DNA from 4 places in the Bradyrhizobium sp. CCGB01 genome. Region 2 is predicted to be linked to each of the others. Evidence: riboswitches for the same ligand, from Rfam matches in the RefSeq annotation. Region 2 holds a riboswitch; each other region holds the start of a gene.
The links. Region 2 has a riboswitch for cobalamin ahead of NLM25_RS16095 (TonB-dependent receptor domain-containing protein). Riboswitches for the same ligand answer to the same signal wherever they lie in the genome.
Positions count from the first base shown of each region.

Region 1: it holds a riboswitch for cobalamin, as region 2 does, so the genes downstream of both, NLM25_RS24555 (TonB-dependent receptor plug domain-containing protein) here and NLM25_RS16095 (TonB-dependent receptor domain-containing protein) in region 2, are expected to answer to the same signal.
Region 3: it holds a riboswitch for cobalamin, as region 2 does, so the genes downstream of both, NLM25_RS15125 (TonB-dependent receptor domain-containing protein) here and NLM25_RS16095 (TonB-dependent receptor domain-containing protein) in region 2, are expected to answer to the same signal.
Region 4: it holds a riboswitch for cobalamin, as region 2 does, so the genes downstream of both, metE (5-methyltetrahydropteroyltriglutamate--homocysteine S-methyltransferase) here and NLM25_RS16095 (TonB-dependent receptor domain-containing protein) in region 2, are expected to answer to the same signal.

Region 1 is NZ_JANADK010000001.1:5,322,123-5,325,328, reverse strand. Features, by position in the region: gene NLM25_RS24575 (hypothetical protein) at 92-268, shown strand; gene NLM25_RS24570 (hypothetical protein) at 421-633, shown strand; gene NLM25_RS24565 (hypothetical protein) at 735-992, shown strand; gene NLM25_RS24560 (hypothetical protein) at 1,114-1,335, shown strand; cobalamin riboswitch at 1,410-1,624, shown strand; gene NLM25_RS24555 (TonB-dependent receptor plug domain-containing protein) at 1,735-3,206, shown strand, end outside.
Region 2 is NZ_JANADK010000001.1:3,534,893-3,538,098, reverse strand. Features, by position in the region: gene NLM25_RS16095 (TonB-dependent receptor domain-containing protein) at 1-1,943, opposite strand, end outside; cobalamin riboswitch at 2,060-2,262, opposite strand; gene NLM25_RS16090 (histidine phosphatase family protein) at 2,335-2,907, shown strand; gene cobT (nicotinate-nucleotide--dimethylbenzimidazole phosphoribosyltransferase) at 2,914-3,206, opposite strand, start outside.
Region 3 is NZ_JANADK010000001.1:3,309,654-3,312,859, forward strand. Features, by position in the region: gene NLM25_RS15125 (TonB-dependent receptor domain-containing protein) at 1-1,625, opposite strand, end outside; cobalamin riboswitch at 1,822-2,030, opposite strand; gene NLM25_RS15130 (methyltransferase domain-containing protein) at 2,377-3,206, shown strand, end outside.
Region 4 is NZ_JANADK010000001.1:1,797,100-1,800,305, reverse strand. Features, by position in the region: gene NLM25_RS08145 (TauD/TfdA dioxygenase family protein) at 1-384, opposite strand, end outside; cobalamin riboswitch at 1,095-1,320, shown strand; gene metE (5-methyltetrahydropteroyltriglutamate--homocysteine S-methyltransferase) at 1,420-3,206, shown strand, end outside.

The DNA of each region.
Region 1 (3,206 bases), 1.8 Mb from region 2:
AAAATTGATTCTACTCCATAACGATGTTCGCAGTGACGTATTTCCCGGGCTTAGGTTACGTGTCCTTGAGGCGTTTGACGGGGACACGCCAATGACAGAACTTGAGGACAGGCTGGAGCGGTTTGAGACTCTCACCGCCGAATGCGAGCTGATTGCCAAGCTCGCCACCGACAGCACCAAGCGCGAATTTTATTTGAAGCTCGGGGAGCAGTACCGCCAGCTGGCGGTCGATATGCGGTACGTGATCGCGGCCAGGGCCGCGGCCTGAGGCCGGCTGCAAGCCGTTCTTAATGTTTGGCGCGCATCCTCCTGGATGCGAGCGTCGCGATCCATGATTGCTCGCGGTGGGAATGCCGAGGTCCGTTGCGATGCAGCGTATCTCGCCGACGTCGCTTTGCCGCTCCTTACCAGGGCAATCCCATGCGCCTGCTTGCAGTCCTCATCTTCGCGCTCATGACGGCGGCCTGCAACCAGGAGCAGGACATCACCGGCTCGACGCCGGTCTGCGCGATGCGGAACTACAGCTCCTACAATCCCCGCGACATGAACCAGTGCGTGGCCGCCTGCAAGGCGTGCGACCACGGCAACACGGTCACCTGCACCACGTCATGCACCCTCAAGGGCGCCCACTGAGCGGCGGAGGTTCGGGAGCCGGGGCTGACGGTGCTCGGGCACCGGAACGATTCACAAGGGTTAATCATTGAAGGGATGGGCAGGACGCGGAGTCCTATGGAATGGGTATGCTCGATCCCGGTCGGTTCCTGGTGTCGTGCTCGCATTGCAATGCATGGCCGATGGCGGCCAACGTAAAGCGTGCGAGCTGGTCGGCGTCGCCGCACGAGGTCCGCTTCGTATGCCCGCGCTGCCGCCGCGAGGAGACCGCCATCATCTCCGCCTCGGGTGAACTGACCCCGATCCGGCGCATCGACGTCCCGCCGCGCGACGTCACCGCGGCCTGGGCGCAGGCCCAGCGGCCAAGAGGGCGGGCATAGCCCACCCGTCACAATAGGACAGGGCGGGCGTAGTCGGTTCTGCACAGGGCCCGGTGCCGTTTGGAACCCGGCCGACCGCCAGGCGTTTTAGCCCGACATCAAACGCATCAAGGTCCTGCGAATGATCAGCGAGCATTTCGACACCCGCACACGGATCAACATGAAGCTGGCGCTGGATCGGGTCTGCCGCAATCGCCCGGTCGGCGAGGACCATGACTTCCGCAGGTCCGTTGCCGAACACATCATCCGATGCGCGCTCACGGGCCGCACCGGCATCGGCCAGCTCGTCGATGCCGGCGAGCGGGCGATGATCAGGACGCGTCAGCAGCGGGAGCCGACCTGATTGCGCCAGGTCAACCTGCGCGCGGTGCTGCGACGATCATGCAATCAGCCGATTGACTCACCGCTCCAACGACCCGTAAATTGGATCCTGACGGTTCTCCTCACGGAGATCAAAAGGGAACGTTGTGCGGGATTGTCCCAACGCCGGGATATTCTCAATGCAGCGGCTGCCCCCGCAACTGTAAGCGGTGAATCTTTCGTCATATGCCACTGGGAATCTCGGTCCTGGGAAGGCGACGTAAGGTAACGACCCGCGAGCCAGGAGACCTGCCGTCAGCCGTGGTCACACGCGAAGATGTCGGTCGGGGAGTACAGACATTAGCTTCACCGGAGCAATCGATCGCTCCGTGAAACCTCGTTCGCTGTGACGTGCCACTGACGTCATACCGAGGTTACAAGAGTGTCCCGTATTGTCTCTGCCGCCAGGCGCCTCAGCGCCGGCCTCTTCACGTCTGTTTTCCTGTACTCGTTCAATCCTTCCGCCGCGTTCGCCCAACAATCGGCATCGCCCAATCTGCTGCCCCCGGTCGAAGTCGGGCCATCCGAGCGTACGGCTCGGCCACCGGCCGTACGACATACGTCTGACAAGCCCGAGCGCGGGCGCGTCGTTCGAGCGCTGAGACCAGTGCCGCCGGTATCGCCCCCCGTTGCCGGTATATCCGCGGCCAATCTGTTTCCAACCGTCGTTGTCAGTCCAACTGGCATTGTCACTCCGACCAATCTGGTCGCGAGCTCGGTGACCGTCCTGACCGCCAGGGATATGGAGCGCGATCAGCGCCGCACAGCGTCCGATGCGCTCAGCGCCGTTCCCGGGCTCAACCTCGTCCAGACCGGCGGACCGGGCGGACAGACGTCGGTCTTCATGCGCGGAACGAACTCCAATCACACCAAGGTCCTGATCGACGGTATCGACGTCAGTGATCCCGGCAATCCGAACCGATCGTTCGACTTCGGCCAGTTGTTGACCTCCGACATTCAGCAGATCGAAGTCCTGCGCGGCCCGCAGGGCGGTCTCTACGGCGCGGATGCGCTGGGGGGCGTGATTTCCTTCGTGACCAAAAAGGGTGATGGTCCCGCCCGCGCGACCGGCTCGGTCGAGGGAGGCTCGTTCGGGACGTTCAATCAGACGGCAGGTCTGAGCGGGTCACAGGACCACTTCAACTATGCCTTCAACGTCGCGCATTTTCGCGCAAGCGACGTGCCGGTGACGCCTGTCGAACTGCTGCCGCCGGGCCAGAAGGCGATCGGCAATTCTTACGACAACATGACTTATTCGACCAAGCTCGGTGCCGATGTCAGCGAAAGCCTGACGCTCAATGGCGTCGCGCGCTACACCGACGCCACGCTGCGCTTCACGGGAGACACGTTTGATCCCGTGACACTTGCCAGCTTTCCCGCCGCCGCGCAAAGCACGCAGACCGTGCATCAGCTGTTCACGCGCGGCGAGGCGGTCTGGTCCATTCTCGACGACCGGATGAAGAGCTATTTCGGCGTCAACTACACCAACCACTGGAACCACAACATTTCGCCGGGCGATGCGATGCCGACCATCACCACCGGCGATCGTGTCAAATACGATTGGCACACCACCACACGGCTCGCGCCCAACAACAATGTCATCATCGGCGCCGAGCATGAGACCGAAACGCTGCAAACGGCGACGGTCTCCGCCCAGAACGTCAACAAGGCAGGATATATGGAGTTGCAGTCCCAGTTCGTGGACCGCGTCTTCTTCACGGCCAACGTCCGGCAGGACGACAACGAGCGGTTCGGCGAGCACCCGACCTTTCGCCTGACGTCAGCCGTGATCGTGCCGGTCACGGACACGAAGTTCAGGGGAAGCTACGGCACGGGATTCAAGGCGCCAACGCT
Region 2 (3,206 bases):
AGACGCAGCGGCTCGATCGGGCGCACGGCCGCAGCAAGCTCCACACCCTTCGACTCCTGCCGTCCCGCAATGTTGAGCGACTGGCCGCCGGCTGCTGCATAGACGTTCTTGCGCAGGATGTCGTAGGCCGAGAACGACCATTCCGCCCTGTTGTCCCAGAACAGATGCTTGACGCCGGTCTCGTAGGTCCGCGCCGTCGTCAGGTCGAGCGGCTGGGTCGGTCCCAGCAGGAAGATGTTGTTGGCGGAGATGTCGGCGCCGGTGGCGTACTGGCTGAAGAAGGTCAGGCCGGGCACGGCTTCCCAAGTGTAGCCGATGCGACCCGTCACCGGTGCCCAATCCGTTGTGAACGGGAAGCCTGCTTTCACAAGGCCGGCGGAGTCGGTCGAATTGCGGTCAAGCCCGATATGCTCGACGCGCAGGCCGCCGATCAGTGCGAAGGTGCGCGTGAGCTTCAGCCGGTCCTCGAACGACAGCGCCTCGTTATCGATGCGGGCGGTCTGCTGCTGGGTCGTGAGCAGGCCGTAGTAGCCGCGGGCGGGATCGACCAGCGAGACGGAGTCGCCGGGGAAGTTCGCGGCACCCGGCCTGACAAAGTCGAGGTAGCTTGACGACAGCGTCGTGACCAGCCGATTATCGAAGCCGGCAATATTCGTGTCCCAGGTCAGGTCGGTGATATTGCCGACCAGTCGCTGACTGTGCGCCACATAGAAGCGCTCGCGATCGACCAGGTTCGTACCGGAATTAAACGCCTCAACTTCGTTGTTGAACCACGTGCGCTCCGCACCGTAGCCATAGGCTTGGCTCTTCAGCGTCAGGTCGGGCGCGAGCTTCAGCTCGAATCCGCCGCGCAGCCACACCTCCTGCGCGACGTTGCGATTGTCGAGGACGTTGTAGTTGGTGTTGAAGGTGCGGTCGTCGATGGTGACCGCGCCGAGATTTGTTTTGTTGTAGTTCGAGATATAATTTCCGGAGACAATCCCCGTCGTCGCATGCGACCCGCTGAAGGCGATCGGCACCAGCGGCGCGCCCCAATAGGCCTTGGAGCGGTCTTCGCGATACTCGATCGCGCCCCAGACCTTGAGGCTGTCGGAGATGCGGTAGTTGAGCTGGCCCGACACATCGAACGTCTTGGTGTTGGTGTCGTCGGCAAAGCCGTTGAGCGAGGAACGGCTGATGTCGAAGCGGTAGTCGAGGCCCTGCACATTGGTGCTGCCGCCGGAGCCGTAGTGCGCACGGAAGGAGTTCAGCGAGTCCCAGGAAAAATCGGCTTCGTTGCGGACCGGTCCCGTATGCGGCGCCTTGGTGACGAAATTGATCGCGCCGCCGGCAGCACCTTCGCCCGACATCACTGAGGCCGGACCTTTCACGAATTCCACGGCTTCGAGATTGGCCGTGTCCGTGATCCGCGATGTCATATTCTGCGGACCGATCTTGATGCCATTGTAGAGCGTGTTGATCTGGCTATTGGTGAAGCCGCGCATCGAGAACGCCGCAGGCTCGGCCGGATTGTCGCCGGACGTCACGCCGACGGCGCCCTGCGCCGTCTCGGACACGGTGCGATAGCCCTGCTCGCGCATGGTTTCCGACGAGATCACTTCAACGGTTGCGGGAATTTCGTGCACGGTCAGGCCGAGCCGCGAGGCGCTTTCGGCAACCACATTGGTATTGAGCGGCGTCTGCGCCGTCGCGGCAGGCACGACAGGCTTGGACGCGGCCGCCGCGGCAGCGGACCTGCGCGTTGGCGCGCGGCGTGCGCTCTGGGCTTCGCGACCCGCTGGCTTCGCTTGCTTGCGGGGTTGGGCGGGCGACACCTCGACCGGCGGCAGGGGTTCACGGGCCTGCTGCGCCAGGGCGGCGGGCATATCAGCGGATACAAACGATGTGAGTGCAGCGGAAGCGAGCAGGAAGCGGCGCAGTCGTACAAGACGGATGGAAGACACGGTTTTGGAACCTCGGTATGACGTCAGTGGCACGTCACAGCGAACCAAGGTCCCATCTTCCGGCTTTCAGCCTTCCGATGAAGCCGAATGTCTGTACTCCCCGACCGACATCTTCGCGTGTGACCACGGCTGACGGCAGGTCTCCTGGCTCGCGGGTCAATACCTTGCGTCGCCTTCCCGGGACCGAGATACCCAGTGGCTCGTGATGCAAGATTCGCCGCTTACAGTTGCGGGGGCAGCCGCGGCATTGGGGACAAAATCCCCGCACCGCATTCCCTTTTCATCCCCTCTCGGGGAAACCGTCGCGAGCATCTAGGATTACGATGCAGACAGAGTCAATGTACAAGCTGCGGCGTTATTGCCACAGCGACCAACTTCCTTGGAGACGAGCATGGAAGGCGAGACCTTCCTCTGGCTGATACGTCATGCGCCCGTCGACGGCATCGCGGGGACCATCCACGCAGCCGACGCGCCGGCCGATCTTGGCGATCGCGCGCAACTGGAGGTCCTGCGGCAGAAGCTGCCGCAGGATGCTGCGTGCTTTGCGAGCCCGGCACGACGCACGGTTGAGACGGCGCGCGCGCTGGGACTCGAACCTGTGCAACTGACCGAATTCAGCGAGCAGGATTTTGGCGACTGGACCGGCCGGCGGCATGACGAGCTCGCCGCCACCGGTGGCGAGACCTATGCGCGGTTCTGGAGCGCGCCGGCGCATGGACGGCCGCCGGGCGGCGAAAGCTTCGAGGATCAGGTCGCGCGCGTCCGGCTGGGTCTGTCACGGATCGGAGCCGGATCAGCAACGCTCGTCGTGCACTCCGGCACGATCCGCGCCGCACTCTGCATCGCACTGGATCTGACACCACAAGCGGCCCTGCGCTTCGTGATCGACCCGCTGTCGCTGACCCGGATCGACCGGCTCGCGACCGGTTGGCGCGTCGTCTTCGTCAATCAGCGCGCGGCTTGAGCCGGATCAGGCCGGGCGATCCGGCACATTGGCCTGCGCGAAGGTCGCCATGCCGTTGTGAAGGCTGCACGCGAGCCGCACCAGCGGCAGCGCGATGGCCGCGCCCGATCCTTCGCCGAGCCTGAGATCGAGGCTGATCAGCGGCTGCACATTCAGCGCACGCAGCACCAGTCGGTGCCCCTGCTCCGCCGATTGATGCGAGGGCAGCAGGAACGGCTGGCACGACGGGTTCAGCCGCGCGGCCGCAAGCGCCGCCACCGATACGATGAAGCCGTCGATCAGCACGGGGATGCGGCGCT
Region 3 (3,206 bases), 230 kb from region 2:
CCGGTGACCGGGTTGAACGTCTTCGAGAACGGATAGCCGCGGTCGGTGCGCAACACGCCGTCCGGCGAGAAGCGCGTGCGCGACAGCTCGATGTCCTCGAAGCGGATGCCGCCGATCAGTGCGAAGGTCGAGGTCAGCTTGAGCCGGTCCTCGAACGCGAGCGAGGCGGAGTTGAGGTGCGTGTAGATCTTCTCGTCGCTGCGTGGCCCGTAAAGCCCGCGGTCCGGATTGATCAGGTCGACCGTGTCCGAGAAGAACAGCGTGTCCTGCGAGACGTTGAACTGCGAGCTGCTCGCCATGACGGTGGCGACGAAACGGTTGTCCATCCCACTGAAGTTGGAATTGACGGTGAGGTCGGTGATGTTGCCGTAGAGCCGCTGCGCGTGGTCCAGCGCCAGCCGCTCGCGATAGACGTTGTTCGGCCCGGAATCGTCGAACGAATTGATCTCGTTGTTGAACCAGTGCCGGTGCGCGTCGTAGCCGTAGACCTGGCTCCGCAGCGAGATGTTGTTGGTGATGTCCCACTGGAAGCCGCTGCGCAGCCAGAGCTCGCTGGCGCCGCTGTGATTGTCGAGCACGTTGTAGGTGGTGGTCAGCGTGCGCGCGTCCACGGTGACGGGGTTGAGCGTCCCGGTGTGGCCGTTGAGATAGTAGTTGGTCCACCGGCCCGAGACGATGCCCGATGTCGGCACGATGCCCGGCGCATTCGCGGGCACCAGCGGCGTGCCCCAGTAGAAACGGTCCTTGTCCTGTCTGTATTCGGCCGCGCCCCAGATCTTCAGGCTCTCGTTGACGCGGTAGTTCAGCTGTCCCGAGACGTTGCTGAGCTTCGCATAGGTGTCGTCGATAAAGCTCTTGTCGTTGGAATGGCTGATGTCGAAGCGGTAGTCGAGGCCGTTGACGAGCGTGCTGCCGCCCGATCCGTATCCGGCGCGATAGCCGTTGAAGGAGTCGTAGGACGCGAACGCGTCGTTGACGACATTCCCGGTGTGCGGCGCCTTGGTCACGTAGTTGACGGCGCCGCCGGTCGCGCCAAGGCCGGCGATCAGCGAGTCAGGCCCCTTGATGATCTCCACCTGCTGCAGATTGGCGGTGTCCATGGGGCGGCCGGTCATGGTCGACGGCCCGATCGAAATGCCGTTGTAGAGGGTGGAAATCTGGTCGCCGGAAAAGCCGCGCATCGAGAAGATGGCGGGTGCGCCGGGCGCATCGCCGCCGGTCACGCCGACCGCCGCCTTGGCCGCGTCAGTGGTGGTCCTGATGCCGAGGAGCCGCATGGTCTGCTGGTCGATGACCTCGACGGTCGCCGGCGTTTCCCGTGCCGTGATCCCTAGCCGGGAGCCGACCTCGGTGACGACAGCCGTGTTGAGCGGCGTCTGCACCTGATCGCTCGGAGACTGGGGTGCCGGAACGGCGACGGCTGAGGCGGCGCGATTGCGCCCCGTGGCCCGGCGCGCGGTCCGCGACCTCTGATTGCCGGGGCTGACAGCAGGAGCCGGCCTGGGTGTGGCCGGAGAGACGGTCACCGGGTCGATCTCGCGGGAGGCGTTATCGCGGGCCGCGGCCTGCGCCACCGCGACGGAGGACAGCGATGTCGAGAGCAGCAGGGCGAGCACGGCAGGCATGGCCTGCGAGACGCCGATCCGGACACGCCAATACGCCGGCGCAATGCCGGAATCGAAATGAAGATTTTGCACAACAACGCTCTGCGGCGACGCAAACAGACCGTCACCGCGGTTGCCTTAGTCATCTGCCTTCGCCCCAGGCGGCAGATGCACCGGCTACTTCAAGACATCGGGGCACCCCGCCCAATGCGTTCGCGCGTGACTCATGGCTGGCAGCAGGTTTCCTGGCTCGCGGGTCATCGCCTTCGACCGCCTTCCCAGAGGCCCAAGCGGGGCTCCAGTGGTTCGTTTGGTCGTCGGCTATCCGCCTACAGTTGCGGGGGCAGCCGCGGAATTGCCCACCGACGTGGACGCACCGCATTCCCTTAAGTAGTCCTTGCGGACACTACCGATCACGAAACTGGCATCCGGCGATGACCCCGTCAACATCCGCCGGGCCTCTTCGGCTGGCTGGTGCTTCGATGGTGGCCTTGTGTTGCTGTTTTGCCCGAGCTGTCGCCTGGTCGCAGCTCCAGCGCCCGGCCACTTCCGGTCTACGCGGGTGAGCCGTCGCTGTCAGGAAGGCGCCTGTGCGCCGCAACCGGTCTACCTCCGCTTGTCCGCGGCCCCGGACTCGCCTTCGACAGCCTTCATTTGAATGATGACGAGATAGTTGAACGCGACCACTCTTCGTCAAAAGGTCTGAATGAGGTCGGGAGAGATGAGCACTTGTCCAGCATGCGGCAATGCATCAACTGCCAAATTGTTCGAAGTGACCGCAGATCAGGCCTCTCGATCCTTCGTCAATCCGCGCCAGTATCCGGATCGCTTTCGAAAATTAACACGCCACCTGTCGGTTCTCTGGGGGCGCGACACCTGCGATATCCGCAAATGCGCAGATTGCGGATTCGGTTTTGCAGATCCCTTCGTCGCGGGGGGCGCGGAGTTTTATAACCTGGCCGCGCCGCACCCTTCCTATCCAGCCATGAAATGGGAGTATGCAAGGACAATCGAGGAACTGAACGGCCTCGGCACCGCCGGAAAAACTGCGATCGATGTGGGGGCGGGGTTCGGGTATTTTCTCGATCGCATCAGGGACAAATTCTTTCACGCGTCCGATATTTACGCGGTCGACTACAACGAAACGGCGCAACAGGCATTGCGATCGAAAGGCTACAAGACCTTTTCGGTCGACTTTCGAGAGGAGGGCTTCGCCCCCATGAAGGAGGGCTTCGACATCATCTTCATGTTTCAGGTGTTCGAGCACATGGACCGGGTAGATGACGTCTTCGCCCGATTGAAGTACCTCCTCAAGGCGCAGGGCTCTGTCTTCATCGCCGTGCCAAACGAAATCCGAACGAACTACATGGAGTGCCATGGGTCGCTCATAGACATGCCGCCGAACCACATTGGCCGCTGGACGAAGGAGGCGTTTGATGCCGTATGCCGGCGACATGGCCTGCGATTGACCATCTGCGAGCGGGAGCCATTCAACCTCCTGAAGTTCCTCAAGGAGGACATCGTAGACAGCTTTTTGCGAAGGGCCGAGAAGCCGGGCAGCGTCTGCGAGTTCGTGCGCGGCCTGCCGCGGGGCAGGGCGCA
Region 4 (3,206 bases), 1.7 Mb from region 2:
CATCACAATGCCGCGCAGCACCGCTATCTTGGGGTAGGCATCGACGAACGTTCCATCCGTGTGCCACAGGTCGGCTCGGCTACCGGCGCGAGCCGAATCAAGCTCGATGATCGACGCTGTTCCATTAATGGCACCGCGCATCGGATGAGCCGCCAGACTTCCGAAACGAAGAGCAAAGCGCTCCTGTTCGGCGTCGTCGAGATGTCCTTGGTCGCGAAAGAAGACAACCTTGTGCTCGAGCAACAGCTCATTGATGGCGGCGATCGTTTGGTCGGGCAGATCGCCCGAGAGCTTGACCTTTCGAATTTCTGCGCCGATGCGCGCTGCGCGTTTGATGACGTCGGCGCGAGGAATGACACTATCCGAGACGATCATTGCATTCACAGCGGCACTCTCCAAATTGAGAGATCTGCGGTTCGATCGCCAGACCAAGCTACTCAGCTGGGATAGAACCTGTCGAACGCCACGTTGCGGACAGCATAGCGCCAATCCGTCAAAACCGAGTGACCCCGAGGAGCCGATTTATGCGCGCTTCGGGGTCTCGAAGAGGTGAGGTCTGGCCTGCGTGACGGTTTCTTATCTATTGATTGACCGAATCTGTCAGTTGGATCAATTGCTAACATTGGTAGTTGACTGAGGCATAGGCTTTACTACTCGCTGGCCAATTGATGCAGAAATTGCAGCTCCGTTCAGCGCCGAACGCGCAAAAAAACACCAGTCGGGTGGATAGAGGAATGAGAGAGGGCCCGTGAGATCGATCCTGATGGGAAGCTCAGCGCTAAAGAGCCGCAGTGCTAATCTCATGCGATCGGAAGTCCCAAGAGTAGAGTTGTTCGATCGGTGTTACCGTCCTCACAGCGTCGGAGGTCCAACACCATCGGCGACGCGATCATATGGCCTTCCCCCAGCGCTCCGGGGCGAACAAGGCTTAGGAAACACGTTACGGCGCAAGGTTAGCGTTTTTCGGCCAAGCTCGTCGGGCTGATGCAAGCGCAGAGGTTTACACCATTGATTGCCACGGACTTAAGAACCTCATACCTGCCAGCATGCCGCGGAAAAGGTGATCATGAGGTTGACGTAATCCTTAGGTTACAGATAATCGAAGGCGTCGAGGTTCTTCAGGTCTCGCCTGATCTGGAGCTAAGAGGGAAGCCGGTGCGCTCTGGATCCTTTCGGGATCGAAGTAATGCCGGCGCTGCCCCCGCAACTGTAAGCGGCGAGCCTGCATTCACACGTGTCACTGAAGCAGACGCTTCGGGAAGACCGGATGTAGGCGATGACCTGCGAGCCAGGAGACCTGCCCCGACAACATAATCGTCCACGGGCGGGGTGTCCGGTGGTACGCTAAAGCAGCAGGCGCTTCGCAGCCCTCCTGCCTGCGTCCGCCATGGCTGCCCCCCAAACAATGGGGTTAAAGCTATGTCTATTCTCTCACTTCCTGTCGCAACACTCGGCATGCCACGTATCGGGCCACGCCGCGAACTCAAGCAGGCACTCGAAGGCTTCTGGGCCGGTAAGATCAGCAACCAGCAGCTTCTTGAAACTGCAGCCGGTCTTCGTGTCGCAAATTGGGCGCGTCAGAACTCGCTTGGCGTCACCGTCATCCCGTCAAATGACTTTTCACTCTACGATCAGGTTCTCGACACGAGCGTCATGGTTGGTGCCATTCCGGAAGCGTATGGCTGGGACGGCGGTCCGGTTTCGCTGAAGACTTATTTCGCTATGGCGCGCGGCTCGCAAACCGAGGATCATGAAGCGAGTTGCAGCCACGCCGATGATGCCCGCCCCTCTGCCGCGCAGGAGATGACCAAGTGGTTCGATACGAACTATCACTACATGGTGCCCGAATTCCATCAAGGTCAGACCTTCAGGCTCTCCTCCCGAAAGCCGATCGAGGAATATGAGGAGGCGAAAGCCCTTGGCTATCAGACGCGTCCTGTTCTGGTAGGACCAGTCACCTTCCTGAAGCTTGGCAAGGGCGCCGATCTGACTTTTGATCCGATTTCGCTGCTCGATAGCCTCGTGCCGGTCTATGTTGAGGTACTCAAGGAACTAGCGAAACGCGGAGCCGAGTGGATTCAGCTTGATGAGCCGTGCCTTGTGATTGATCTTGACGAGACCACGCGGAATGCGCTCCAGCGCGCCTATAAGCGTCTCGCCGACGACGTACCTGGCATTAAGGTCATGGTTGCAACTTATTTCGGGGCGATCGGCGACAATCTGTCGACCGCTCTGGAGCTGCCTGTGGCCGGACTGCACGTCGATCTTGTTCGCGCTCCCCAACAATTGAATCAGATTGAATTCGGCGCCCGCGCGGACCTTATGATTTCGCTCGGCGTGATCGATGGTCGCAACGTGTGGCGTTCCAACCTGTCGGCGCTTGTGGACCGGCTCAAGCCCGTCGTTGCCAGGCTCGGCAAGGATCGCCTGCAGCTGGCGCCCTCCTGTTCGCTCATACACGTCCCCATCGACCTTGAGCTCGAGACCGAGCTCGATTTGGACGTGAAGAGCTGGCTTGCATTCTCGGTTCAGAAGATCGGGGAACTCGCGGCCTTGGCGAAAACGCTTGCGGGCGATGAGAATGTCGCCGCGCTTGCCGAATCAGACCTTGCGGCAACGGCTCGCCGAGTATCCTCAAAAATCCATGACACGGCCGTCGCGCAGCGGACGGCCGCGATTGGCGATGATATGCGCCGCCGCAATAGCGCGTTTGCGAGCCGGACCGAAATTCAGCGCAAGCGATTCGGCCTGCCCCTTTTCCCCACGACGACGATCGGATCATTCCCGCAGACGACCGAAGTTCGCAAGGCCCGCGCGGCCCATGCCAGTGGGAAGTTGACAGACGTACAGTATGAACACTTTCTGAAGAAGGAAACGGCTCACGCCGTCCACTGGCAGCAAGACATCGGGCTCGACGTGCTCGTCCACGGCGAGTTCGAGCGCAACGATATGGTCCAATATTTTGCTGAGCAGCTCTCCGGATTCGTGTTCACCAAGCACGGTTGGGTACAGTCTTACGGCTCTCGTTATGTTCGCCCTCCGATCCTGTTCGGTGACGTCTCCCGGCCGAAGCCGATGACCGTTCGGTGGTGGAGCTACGCGCAATCGTTGACCAAAAGGCCTATGAAGGCAATCCTTACGGGGCCCGTGACGGTCCTGAATTGGTCGTTCGTCCGTGACGACATTCCGCGCAGCGAGGCCTGCCG